Regions from separate parts of the Kocuria sp. CH-021 genome, predicted to be linked through region 3. Evidence: riboswitches for the same ligand, from Rfam matches in the RefSeq annotation. Region 3 holds a riboswitch; each other region holds the start of a gene.
The links. Region 3 has a riboswitch for cyclic di-AMP ahead of ACPYN7_RS02225 (C40 family peptidase). Riboswitches for the same ligand answer to the same signal wherever they lie in the genome.
Positions count from the first base shown of each region.

Region 1: it holds a riboswitch for cyclic di-AMP, as region 3 does, so the genes downstream of both, ACPYN7_RS15150 (C40 family peptidase) here and ACPYN7_RS02225 (C40 family peptidase) in region 3, are expected to answer to the same signal.
Region 2: it holds a riboswitch for cyclic di-AMP, as region 3 does, so the genes downstream of both, ACPYN7_RS11935 (C40 family peptidase) here and ACPYN7_RS02225 (C40 family peptidase) in region 3, are expected to answer to the same signal.

Region 1 covers NZ_JBNAFK010000022.1:22,128-25,631, reverse strand. Annotated here, with positions in the region: gene ACPYN7_RS15160 (cation diffusion facilitator family transporter) at 1-904, opposite strand, end outside; gene ACPYN7_RS15155 (ArsR/SmtB family transcription factor) at 901-1,269, opposite strand; gene ACPYN7_RS15150 (C40 family peptidase) at 1,725-2,375, opposite strand; cyclic di-AMP (ydaO/yuaA leader) riboswitch at 2,381-2,534, opposite strand; gene ACPYN7_RS15145 (hypothetical protein) at 2,922-3,074, shown strand; gene ACPYN7_RS15140 (cation transporter) at 3,130-3,504, opposite strand, start outside.
Region 2 covers NZ_JBNAFK010000014.1:3,954-7,457, forward strand. Annotated here, with positions in the region: gene gnd (phosphogluconate dehydrogenase (NAD(+)-dependent, decarboxylating)) at 1-345, shown strand, start outside; cyclic di-AMP (ydaO/yuaA leader) riboswitch at 1,229-1,397, shown strand; gene ACPYN7_RS11935 (C40 family peptidase) at 1,404-2,054, shown strand; gene ACPYN7_RS11940 (DUF305 domain-containing protein) at 2,372-3,067, shown strand.
Region 3 covers NZ_JBNAFK010000002.1:205,903-209,406, reverse strand. Annotated here, with positions in the region: gene serC (phosphoserine transaminase) at 1-518, opposite strand, end outside; gene ACPYN7_RS02230 (metal-dependent transcriptional regulator) at 835-1,521, shown strand; cyclic di-AMP (ydaO/yuaA leader) riboswitch at 1,927-2,114, shown strand; gene ACPYN7_RS02225 (C40 family peptidase) at 2,120-2,803, shown strand; gene ACPYN7_RS02220 (C40 family peptidase) at 3,069-3,504, shown strand, end outside.

The DNA of each region.
Region 1 (3,504 bases), on a different contig from region 3:
GGGTCTCATCGTGGCGGTGGGAGGCCGGTTCGATCTGGAAGGTGGAGTGCTCGATGGCTACGTCGAAGTCACGGGCCACGCAGGCCTGCAGATCCGCCAGGACGACCCCGGCGTGCTCAGCGTTCAGGCAGCCGTCGTGGACGGTGACGTGGGCCGAGAGCACCGGGGTGTCGGAGTCGATGCGCGAGGCGTGCAGATCGTGCACACCGACCACGTGCGGCAGGGCTTCCAAGCGGGTGCGGACCTGCTCGAGGTCCAGGCCCTTCGGGGTGGTTTCCATCAGGACCTCGATGGTGTCGCGCAGCAGGATCAGAGCCCGCGGCACGATCAGGGCGGCGATCAACAAGGACACGACCGCATCCGCCCGGGTCCACCCGGTGGTGGCGATGACGATCGCGGAGACGATCACCGCTACCGAGCCCAGGGCGTCGTTGGCCACCTCCAGGAACGCGGCCTTCATGTTCAGGTTCTCCCCCCGGCCCGAGGCGAGGATGACCAGCCCGATGATGTTGCCGACCAGCCCGACCACCCCGAACCACAGCATGGCCGTGGACTCGACCTCGGGGGGCTCCAACAGCCGGCGCACCCCTTCGACGGCGATGAACCCGCCCACAGCCAGCAGCACCGAGGCCTGGGCGGCCGCGGCGACGATCTCGGCGCGCTGGTACCCCCAGGTGCGTTTGTCCGTGGCCGGTTTCAGCGCCAGGGTCGCGGCGGTGAGGGCGATGAGCAGCCCGGCCGAGTCGGTGAACATGTGCCCGGCATCGGCCAGCAGCGCCAGGCTGCCCGAGACCACCGCACCGATGATCTCGGCGACCATAATCGTGGCGGTGATGGCGAACACCACTGCCAGTTTCCCCCTCCGCCCGGCGCCGGCGTGGGAATGATCGTGCTCGCCGCTCATACCGGAATCTCCTGGGTGGTGGCGTCATCGGCGAGGGCCTCGGCGGCGCACTCGGGTGTCCCGCACCGGCACACCGGTTCGACGGTGAGGATAGTGCCCAGCAGGTCCTCCAACGCGTGGGCCAGCTTGGGGTCCGAGAGTTCATAGCGCACGTTGCGCCCCACCGGCACGCCCACGACCAACCCGCAGTCGCGCAGACAGGCCAGGTGGTTGGACAGGATCTGCCGGCTCACCCCGATCCGGGCCGCCAGTTCCGAGGGCACCGCTGGGCCCTGCTGCAGCTGCAGCAGCACCGCGGCCCGGGTGGGATCGGCCAGTGCTTTGCCGAAACGGGACATCACCGCGACCGGGGACAAGATCCTCATCCAATAACCGTACAGCAGAATCTGTATCAAAGGAGATGAGGGGCTTCCCTTGATGATCGGGCAATGTCCAGCTCGTATTCATACGGTGAGGGCGGACGGGGGTGCCGTCCGCCACTGCGGCATCCCCGTCCCCCGAGCCATCGCTGCACCCTAAGGGCTCTCGCTCCAATGCCGAGGCGGAGCAGGATAAGCACTGCCCGCGTCCAGCGGAAGACAGGGCAAGGCCATGAGCACTCTCCGATCCTCTCCGCAGGACTGCTCCCCGTGTGCCGATTCGCTGGCGTGTGCACATCGACAGGATCGTGGCAATCGTTCGAGTCTGCGGCTACAGCTGCGGAGTGCACCCATGCGGTCCATCCGAGTGCACCCATGCGGTCCATCGACGATGATCCTGGCGGGGCACTCCGCACCTGACGGATGAGCCCACCGGCCGGCCTTCACCACATCGGCGAGACTCACCGGTAGGTGTAGTACCCGTCGACGGGCATGGCGTTGACGGAGTGGACGAAGGTGCCCTGGGTCGGGTTCAGCGCCGAGACCATCTTGCCGCCACCGATGTAGATGCCGATGTGGTTGCCGCCGTTCTGGGACACCAGGTCACCAGGCTGCGGGTTGGACGTCGGGGTGGCGGCGGCGATCTGCTGGAAGCTGGTGCGGGGGATGTCGATGCCGTTCTGGGCGTAGACCCAGCCGGTGAATCCGGAGCAGTCCCAGGCCCCGAAGGAGGTCCCGCCCCAGACGTAGCCGGTGCCCACGCCCTGCATGGCCGTGCCCACGATGCCGCCGGCGGCCGGGGCGATCTCGGTGATGGCGGTGGACTGCGGGCTCACGCTCGAGGTGGCGGCGCTCTGCTGCGGGGCCGGGGTCGGAGCGGCGGGCTGCGCGGCGACCGGGGCCGGGGTGGTGTAGGAGGCCAGGTTGGCCGTCGCCGATGCCGGAGCCGCATAGGAGGACCCGGAGGCGGCGGGGATCTCGGCGTAGGCCTGGGCCGGAGCGATGGAGCCCACCAGTGCGGCGCCGGCGGCGGCGACGACGGTGGTGGTACGCACGGCGCGCGAGGAGGTCTGGGCGCGGTGACGGGCAGTGTGCTGCTTGAAAAGCGACATGGGTGGATTCCTCCCTTTGCCTACGAGGTGAGCTGTCGGATGCGGGTGGGAGACACCCGGTCGCAGAACGCACGCGCTCTGAGACTTAACCCCAAGGCCCCGGTACACCGGGACCGGTAATGGTTCCCCCGCTTCTGCCAAGCGATTTCTCTTCAGGAACCCCGGGCACCGGCAGAACTCGGCGATGTGCCACGAGGGCGCCGACAGGATCAGTGGTCGGCACGCACTGAAGAGTACAAGGAGATTACGAAACAATCACAATCCGATTCGGGAATGTATAGAGATCGTAAAGAAGTGGTCAAGGCTTGATGAAGACCTGAATTGTTGTCGGCTTTTTCCTGTTAATTTCCCGAGAAAGGCGGGGCGCTCTGCGCTTTGAGTGAGGTGGCTTGTTGGTGCGTGGGCGCTGCGCGGGGAGTCGTCGCCCACACAGCGGTGGGGACAGGAGCCACTTCAAAAGGCGCGGCGGGTGGATCGAGAGCGAAGCCCGCGGCCATCCTGGGATATTTCGCGCTGCATCAAGCCCCGGAAATTTGGGCTCTGTCCATGCTCGCACTGACTGGCGGAACGTTAGCCAGCGTTGTGGTCGAGGAGATGCCCGACCAAGCCCACGAAGGCGACACCAGCGTGCCGGGACCGATCCTGCTCACCGGCGGAGTTGCGCTGTTCGCCGCGATCTCCGTCTACCTCGGTTCCTGAGAAGCCGTGCGCCCCGGCGTCCTCGTCTCGGGGCGCCGACGCGTGCCGACCGTGCTCAGTGGGCGCAGTTGGGACCGCATCCACCGCAGTGTGCACCGTCCTCGGCGGTGAGGACCGCAACGGGAGTGCAGCAGGCGTCTCCGCGCCAGGCCTCCAGCCCCTCCTTGACCGCCACGGCGGCGATCACCAGCGCAGCCAGCGGGTCGGCCCAGGACCAGCCCAGGGTGCTGTTGAGCACCAGGCCTACCAGCAGCACGGCGGAGAGGTAGGTGCACAGCAGGGTCTGCTTGGAATCGGCCACCGCAGAAGCAGAGCCCAGCTCCCGGCCGGTGCGGCGTTCGAACCAGGACAGGAACGGCATGATGAGCAGGCTCACCGCGGCCAGGGCGATCCCGACCGGGGAGTGTTCCGGCTCGGCGGCCCCGAGCAG
Region 2 (3,504 bases), on a different contig from region 3:
AACTCCTGGCGCGAGGGGTCGGTGATCAAGTCCTGGCTGCTGGACCTGGCGGTGAACGCGCTGAACGAGGACGAGCACCTGGACCGGCTCGCCGGCTACGCCGAGGACTCCGGCGAGGGCCGCTGGACGGTGGAGGCCGCCCTGGACCTGGCGGTCCCGGTGCCGGCCATCTCCAGCGCCCTCTTCGCCCGGTTCGTCTCCCGGCAGGACGAGGCCCCGGCGATGAGGATGATCGCGGCGATGCGCAACCAGTTCGGAGGCCACACGGTCCGCGACGTGGCCGCGGGCCCCGAGCACGTCGAGGCCGCACCCGGTGAGGAGCCGGCCCACCCCGCCGAGCAGTAGGTCCGACCGTCCCCGGCCGCCAACGGCTCGGAAGCGGCCACCCTCACCCCCCTGCAAGGCCTGCGCCATGCCGATCCGCACGGTCACCACGGTCGGCACTGCTCCCGCCCGGTGCCGGCCTTGTCGAGGAACGCCTGCGGGGCGAGGGGATCGCGGATCAACCGCCCGTGACCACGATCGAGGCAGCGGTGACGGCACCGCCCGGCGTCCACAATCGGCCCCGGAATACTGATCGGCCCAGCTACGTGGCAGCCGGCAGCCCAGTGGCTCCGCCGCTGACCATCCTGGCCTCACCCACGACAGCGAAGGACCCGCTTAATTACTTCCCTCGCACCGGGCCATTGATCTACCGGTCCGATACATGGACCCGGATGAATTTGAAGATCTCGTGAAGAAAGCAGCTCTTCTCACCTGTTCGACACCCTTGGATATGAAGATTTCATGAAGAAAACAGCTCACTCCCCCAAGCCATGCTGGGCGGTTCCGTAAAAAAATCCGAGAACACCCTTGAGGGACGCTGAAGCTCCCCCGGGGGTTCACCTTCCCCCGCACCGGGCGCAGGCCGGAGAATTCCACGGGTAGTGAGGGGCAGCGAATCCGAGCTCCCACCGCGCTCATCGGCGCGATACCGCAGGTCAGAGCCTCCCCGGGCGGCCCCGATGAGTGGTGGCACCGGGAGAAAACACAGCTGGCGGCGCCACCCCGCCGGAACGAATATGCCCCAGGCGTGGTGGGCTACCGGCCGGTTTCCCGGCGACCGCGCGAGGCCGGTGCAAGCCTTTTCCCGGCACCACAAGGAATGTGACCTTTTCGTTATCTACGCGCTAGTGTCCTCTGCGTGCCGTTGGCTGATCTCATCGGCTTCCCCGGGTGCTTCGCCGAATTCTGCCGGCAGCCGGGGTCCCCATCACAGAAATGACTTGGCAGAAGCGGGGGAACCATACCCGGTCCGCACCCGGACCTTGGGGTGAAGCCGCCGGAGCTGCAGGCTCGGCGGCCGGGTGCCTCCCACCCGAACCCGACAGCTCACCTCGTAGGCAAAAGGAGGACCCTCATTCATGGCTTTCTTCACGCGTAGCTCTGCCCGCCACCGCGCCCAGACCCCCTCGCACCTGGTGCGCACCACGACCCTGGCCGCCGCTGTCGGCGCGGCGGTGATCGGCTCCGTCGCCCCGGCTCAGGCCTATGCCGAAGCCCCCGCCATGTCCGGCGCCGCTTACTCGGCCCCCGCGACCTCCCCGGCTCCGGCCGTTTCCCAGGCTCCCGTCACTGTGCAGGCGGCGAGCCTGCCGGCCGCTCCGGCCGCTGGGGCGGCCACCTCGAGTCTGTCCCCCCAGTCCTCGGACATTTCCGAGATCTCCGCCACCTCCGCTGCGGCCGGCGGCATTGTCGGCACCGCGATGCAGGGTGTGGGCACCGGCTACGTCTGGGGCGGCACGGACTTCGGCGCCTGGGACTGCTCCGGGTTCACCCAGTGGGTCTACGCCCAGCAGGGCATCGACATCCCCCGCACCAGCCAGCAGCAGTGGGCGGCCGGCACCCCGACCACCGACCCGCAGCCTGGCGACCTCGTCGTCCAGAACGGCGGGGCCCACATCGGGATCTACCTCGGTGGCGGCAAGATGATCTCCGCACTGAACCCCACCCAGGGCACCTTCGTGCACAGCGTGAGTGCCATGCCGACGGTCGGCTACGTCACTTTCCGCTGAGCCAACACGCCGCCCGCCACGAATGCCGCTCGTGGCGGGCGGCGGGTGTGCACCCACCTGACCAGCATCCGGGACCGGCCGGCCAGAACCGAAGATGCCTGCACCCGGCCACCGCCGGGGAACACCCCGATTCGGCCCCCTGATGGGCCCGCTCTTGAAGGTTCGGTGAAGATCTACCGCCCAGCCCTCCCAACCCGGAGAAGCCAGCTGCGGCGGGGCTACCGTGGACGGATCGGCCCGCCTCGACCCGAGGCTGACCAGAGCAAACACCACGATGTGCAGGCCCGGCACGGGCTCTTGCGAAAGAGAGGTTCGTCATGACGTCGACGATCAAGCACCTGGCCGCCGGGACGGCCCTGGCGCTGGCCCTCAGCGGTGCCGGGGCGACCGCGGCGGTCGCGTCCCCGACGCACAACCCCGCCTCCGCGCAGATGAGCGATGAGCGGAACATGAACCACGACCGCCATTTCGCCGTGATGATGGTCCCCCACCACCAGGGTGCGATCGACATGGCCGAGCTGGCCCTGGAGAAGTCCGAGCGCCCCGAGATCCGCGACCTGGCGGAGAAGATCATCGAGGCCCAGACCAAGGAGATTCAGCAGCTGGAAGCAGCGGCCCAGCGGCTGGCCGACGAGAACACCCCGGGGCACCACCGCCACCACGGCCACGGCCACCACCACGGACACGGGCATCACGGACACGGCCACGGCCACGGCCACGGTCAGAGCATGAATGCCGACATGCAGGGCGCCATGATGGGCGATATGGACGGCATGGACGGCATGGACGGCATGAGCCTGGAGGAGCTGGCGAAACTGTCCGGGGATGATTTCGACCAGGCCTTCCTCGAAGAGATGATCGCCCACCACCAGATGGCCCTCGAGATGGCCGAGATGGAGCTGCAGATGGGCACCGACCCCGAGCTGCGAGCCATGGCGGAGAAGATGATCGAGGACCAGCAGGCCGAGATCGAGCTCATGCAGGGCTGGTTGGAGGAGTGGTTCGCGGCCTGATCCAGGACCACGAGCTGAGCCGTCACCTACTGGAACGGGCCGACACCGGGATGTCATGGTCCCCGTCGATCCGTTCCAGCCGGTCCAGTGCGGTGATCCCCGACGCGGCACCCGATGGGCGCGCACCCTTCGCGCAGTCAGCAGCACCCCGAACGGTCACCGACCAACCGTAGGTTCGCCAGCGCCGCGCCCTCTTGCCTCAGGACACGGCCCCCCCCTCCCCTTCGCCTGGGGTCCTGTTCCTCCCGCGCGCACCGTCACCGAGATGGCCGAGATGGCCGAGACCACCGGAGTCCCCTCGCTCGGTGGTGGTGGCCGGGTCCCGGCCGTGTTGCGTCTGTCCGGGCTCGTGGAGGGGCGACACGCGATCTTCTCCGTGCCCGATAACCCTCTCCTCCGCCCGGGGCAGGGGATCGTTAGCCACAGCGACCACCGGT
Region 3 (3,504 bases):
TCGACCAGCACGAGCGCCTCGTCCCCGGTGCCGGCGGGCCGCACCACGGGTGCGGCGACCCCGGTGGAGGTCTCGTTCTGGGGCCAGGCGTAGACGTCCACGCCCTCCTCCGCACGGGCCTCCGGGCGTGCTCCGGGGGCCGACTCCACGATCGAGGAGGCCTCCAGGAACGGGGCGCCGTCGGTGGCCTGGGCGAACTTCGCCCCGAACTCGCCGAACACCAGGTGCTGGGCCCTGCGCTGCACGAGCCCGAAGGCGGCGGCGTCCCAGAAGGCGGTTGCCCCGCCCAGGCCCAGCAGCACCTCGTAGCCCTCGGGGAGCCCGAGGAACTGCGCGAGGCCCTCGCGCACCGAGCCCACGAGCTCCTGCACCGGCGCCTGACGGTGGGACGTCCCGAGCAGGGCGGTCCCGGCGCGGGACACGGCCTCGACCTGGGCCGGGCGGATCTTCGAGGGGCCGGCGCCGAACCGGCCGTCGGCGGGCAGCAGATGCTGGGGGATGGTGACGTGTGCGGGCAACGGGCGCTCCCTCGGGATGACGTGCGGCGGGTGACGGGCGGTGGGCGCGGCCGCCGGGACGGGATGCTCGCGCCGTGCGCGCCTCGGCCCATTCTGCCCCACCCGCGGACGCCGGGCTCCGCGGGTGCCGGGTGCGGGGTGCGGTGGACGCCGGGCTGCGCGGGTGCAGTGGGCGGCCGGGCTCATCGGGCCCCGGGCTCCGCGGGTGCCGCTCTCCGTCCGGACCACAGCGGGGCTCTCGCACTAAGCTCGTGCAGGAAGACCGGACCGGGCAGGATCCCCGGGGCCGGACGGCCGGACGAAGGATGACTGAGGCATGAGCGACCTGATCGACACCACGGAGATGTACCTGCGGACCGTGCTCGAGCTCGAGGAGGAGGGGATCACACCGATGCGGGCCCGCATCGTGGAGCGTCTCGACCACTCCGGGCCCACGGTCTCGCAGACGGTGTCCAGGATGGAGCGGGACGGGCTGCTGACGGTGGGCCCGGACCGGTCGCTGCTGCTCACCGAGGCCGGCCGGGAGCGGGCCGTGCAGGTCATGCGGAAGCACCGGCTCGCCGAGCGCCTGCTCGCCGACGTCATCGGCCTGGACCTGGCACAGGTCCACGACGAGGCGTGCCGGTGGGAGCACGTCATGAGCGAGCAGGTCGAGCGGCGGCTCGTGGACCTCCTGCACAGCCCCCGGCACTCGCCGTACGGCACGCCGATCCCCGGCCTCGCCGCCCTCGGGGTGGAGGACAGCCCCGCCGCGGCGCACCCCTCCCTGCTCGACGCCGCCCGCCACGTCCCGGACGGCCCGCACACCATCGCGCTGCTGCCGGAGGTGGTCCAGGCGGACGCCGACCTGCTGGGCGTGCTGAGCGACGTGGGCGTGCTCACCGGGGCCGAGGTCAGGGCACGGGTGGACGGTCAGCTCGTGCGCATCGAGGTGCCGGCCACGGGACGGTCCGCGGAGGTCGACCTGCGGACCGCCGCGGCCATCCGCGTCCTCGCCTCCTGACGCCCCGCCGCGGGCGGCGGGAGATGTGCCTCGCCGCGGGCGGCGGGGGACATCTCCCGCGGTGCCTCCGGAGGCAGTGCGGCGTCGTCCCCGGTGCCCCGGAGCGCTCCGGGGAGCGGTCCCGTCCCGGATGTGTGGACGTTCACAAGCTACTTTCCGCCAGTCCGCTCCCCGACAGGCTCCCGGAGCGCACCGGCCCTGGTGGGACGCGGTTTTTGCGGGCTCCGAAGGGCACTGCACAGGGCGTCGCAGGGGCAAATTCTTCTTCTGTGAAGACTCAATTCCGCGGGATTGATATGGTGCTCGTTGCCTCTTCGTGATCGGTCGTGATCAAAACGTGACACTTCCGTAATCTGTCATGTACTGTTCAACGCGTGCTGATCACTGGTCGGATCGGCGCCCACGAAGCACATCGCCGAATTCTGCCGGTGCCCGTGGCCTCTACACAGAAACTGCTTGGCAGAAGCGGGGGAACCATTTTCGGTCCCGGTGATCCGGGTCCTTGGGGTTAAGTCGTCAGAGCGCGTGCGTTCTGCGGCCGGGTGTCTCCCACCCGAATCCGACAGCTCACCTCGTAGGCAAAGGGAGGAACTCAACCATGTCGCTTTTCCAGCAGAACTCTGCCCGCCACCGCGCCGAGAGCACCTCGCACGCCGTGCGCAACACCACCATCGCCGCCGCCGCCGGCGCCGCGATGATCGGCTCCATCGCCCCGGCCCAGGCCTACGCCCAGGCCCCCGTCGAGTCCGGCGCGGCCTACTCGGCCCCGGCCCCGGCGTCCGCCTCGCTGGCCGGCTACACCTCGTACACCTATGAGGCTCCGGTCGCCGCGCAGCCCGCGGCCCAGCCCGCCGCCCCGGCCTACGAGGCCCCGGCCCCGGCGCCCCAGCCGGCCGCCGCCACCGCGAGCGTGACCCCCCAGTCCACCGCCACCACGGCCATCTCCCCGGCCGCCGGCGGCATCGTGGGCACCGCGATGTCCGCGCAGGGCGCCGGCTACGTCTACGGCGGCACCGCCTACGGCGCCTGGGACTGCTCCGGCTTCACCCAGTGGGTCTTCGCCCAGAACGGCATCGACCTGCCCCGCACCACCTGGTCCCAGTTCGCGGCGGGCACCCCCACCGCCAACCCGCAGCCCGGCGACCTCGTCTCCCAGAACGGCGGCGCGCACGTGGGCGTCTACATCGGCGGCGGCAAGATGATCTCCGCCCTCAACCCGACCCAGGGCACCCAGGTCCACTCCGTCAACGCCATGCAGCTGGACGGCTACTACACCTTCTGATCGGTCCCGGCCGCCCGCACCCCTCGGGTGCGGGCGGCACCCGATCCCCCCAGGCACGGAGAGCCGCTCTCCCGGCTCTCCGTGCTTCCTGCTGTCCGCCCGGACAGCGACTCCTCCCCTCCGCTCGCCCGGCCGTCGTTCCCGATCCCGGAACACCGTCCTGCCGGACACCGGACCACCCCAGCATCCCCCGGGGCGATCCGTGCTGTCCCCGTGCCCTCCGGCAGGCCGGCTCGGCCCCGCCAGAAAGTCGTCTGAACTCCTCATGACCCGTGACCTGACCTCCTCCAACGGCATCGGCTCGCTCCTGACCGGCAAGGCCCGCACCGTGGCCGCCGTCGCGGCCTTCTCCGGCCTGGCCCTCGCCACCACCGTGTCCGTGCAGGCCGCTCCGGCCCAGGACGCCTCCGCCGACGCCCCGCTGTCCGCCGTGGCCGCCGCCACCCCCGCCGCGGCCCCCGCCGTGTCCCTCGAGCCCGTCGCCCACGTGACGAAGGCCGAGAAGCCGGCGTCGGAGAAGCCGGCCGCGAAGAAGGCTGAGAAGAAGGCGGAGAAGAAGGCCGAGCGGAAGGTGCAGACCCCGGTCGTCGCGGCTCCCGCCGTGGCCGCCCCGGCCCCGAAGCCGGCCGTGCAGGCCGCCCCCGCCCCCAAGCCGGTTGTGCAGGCCGCCCCCGCTCCGAAGCCGGCCGCCGCGCCCGCCC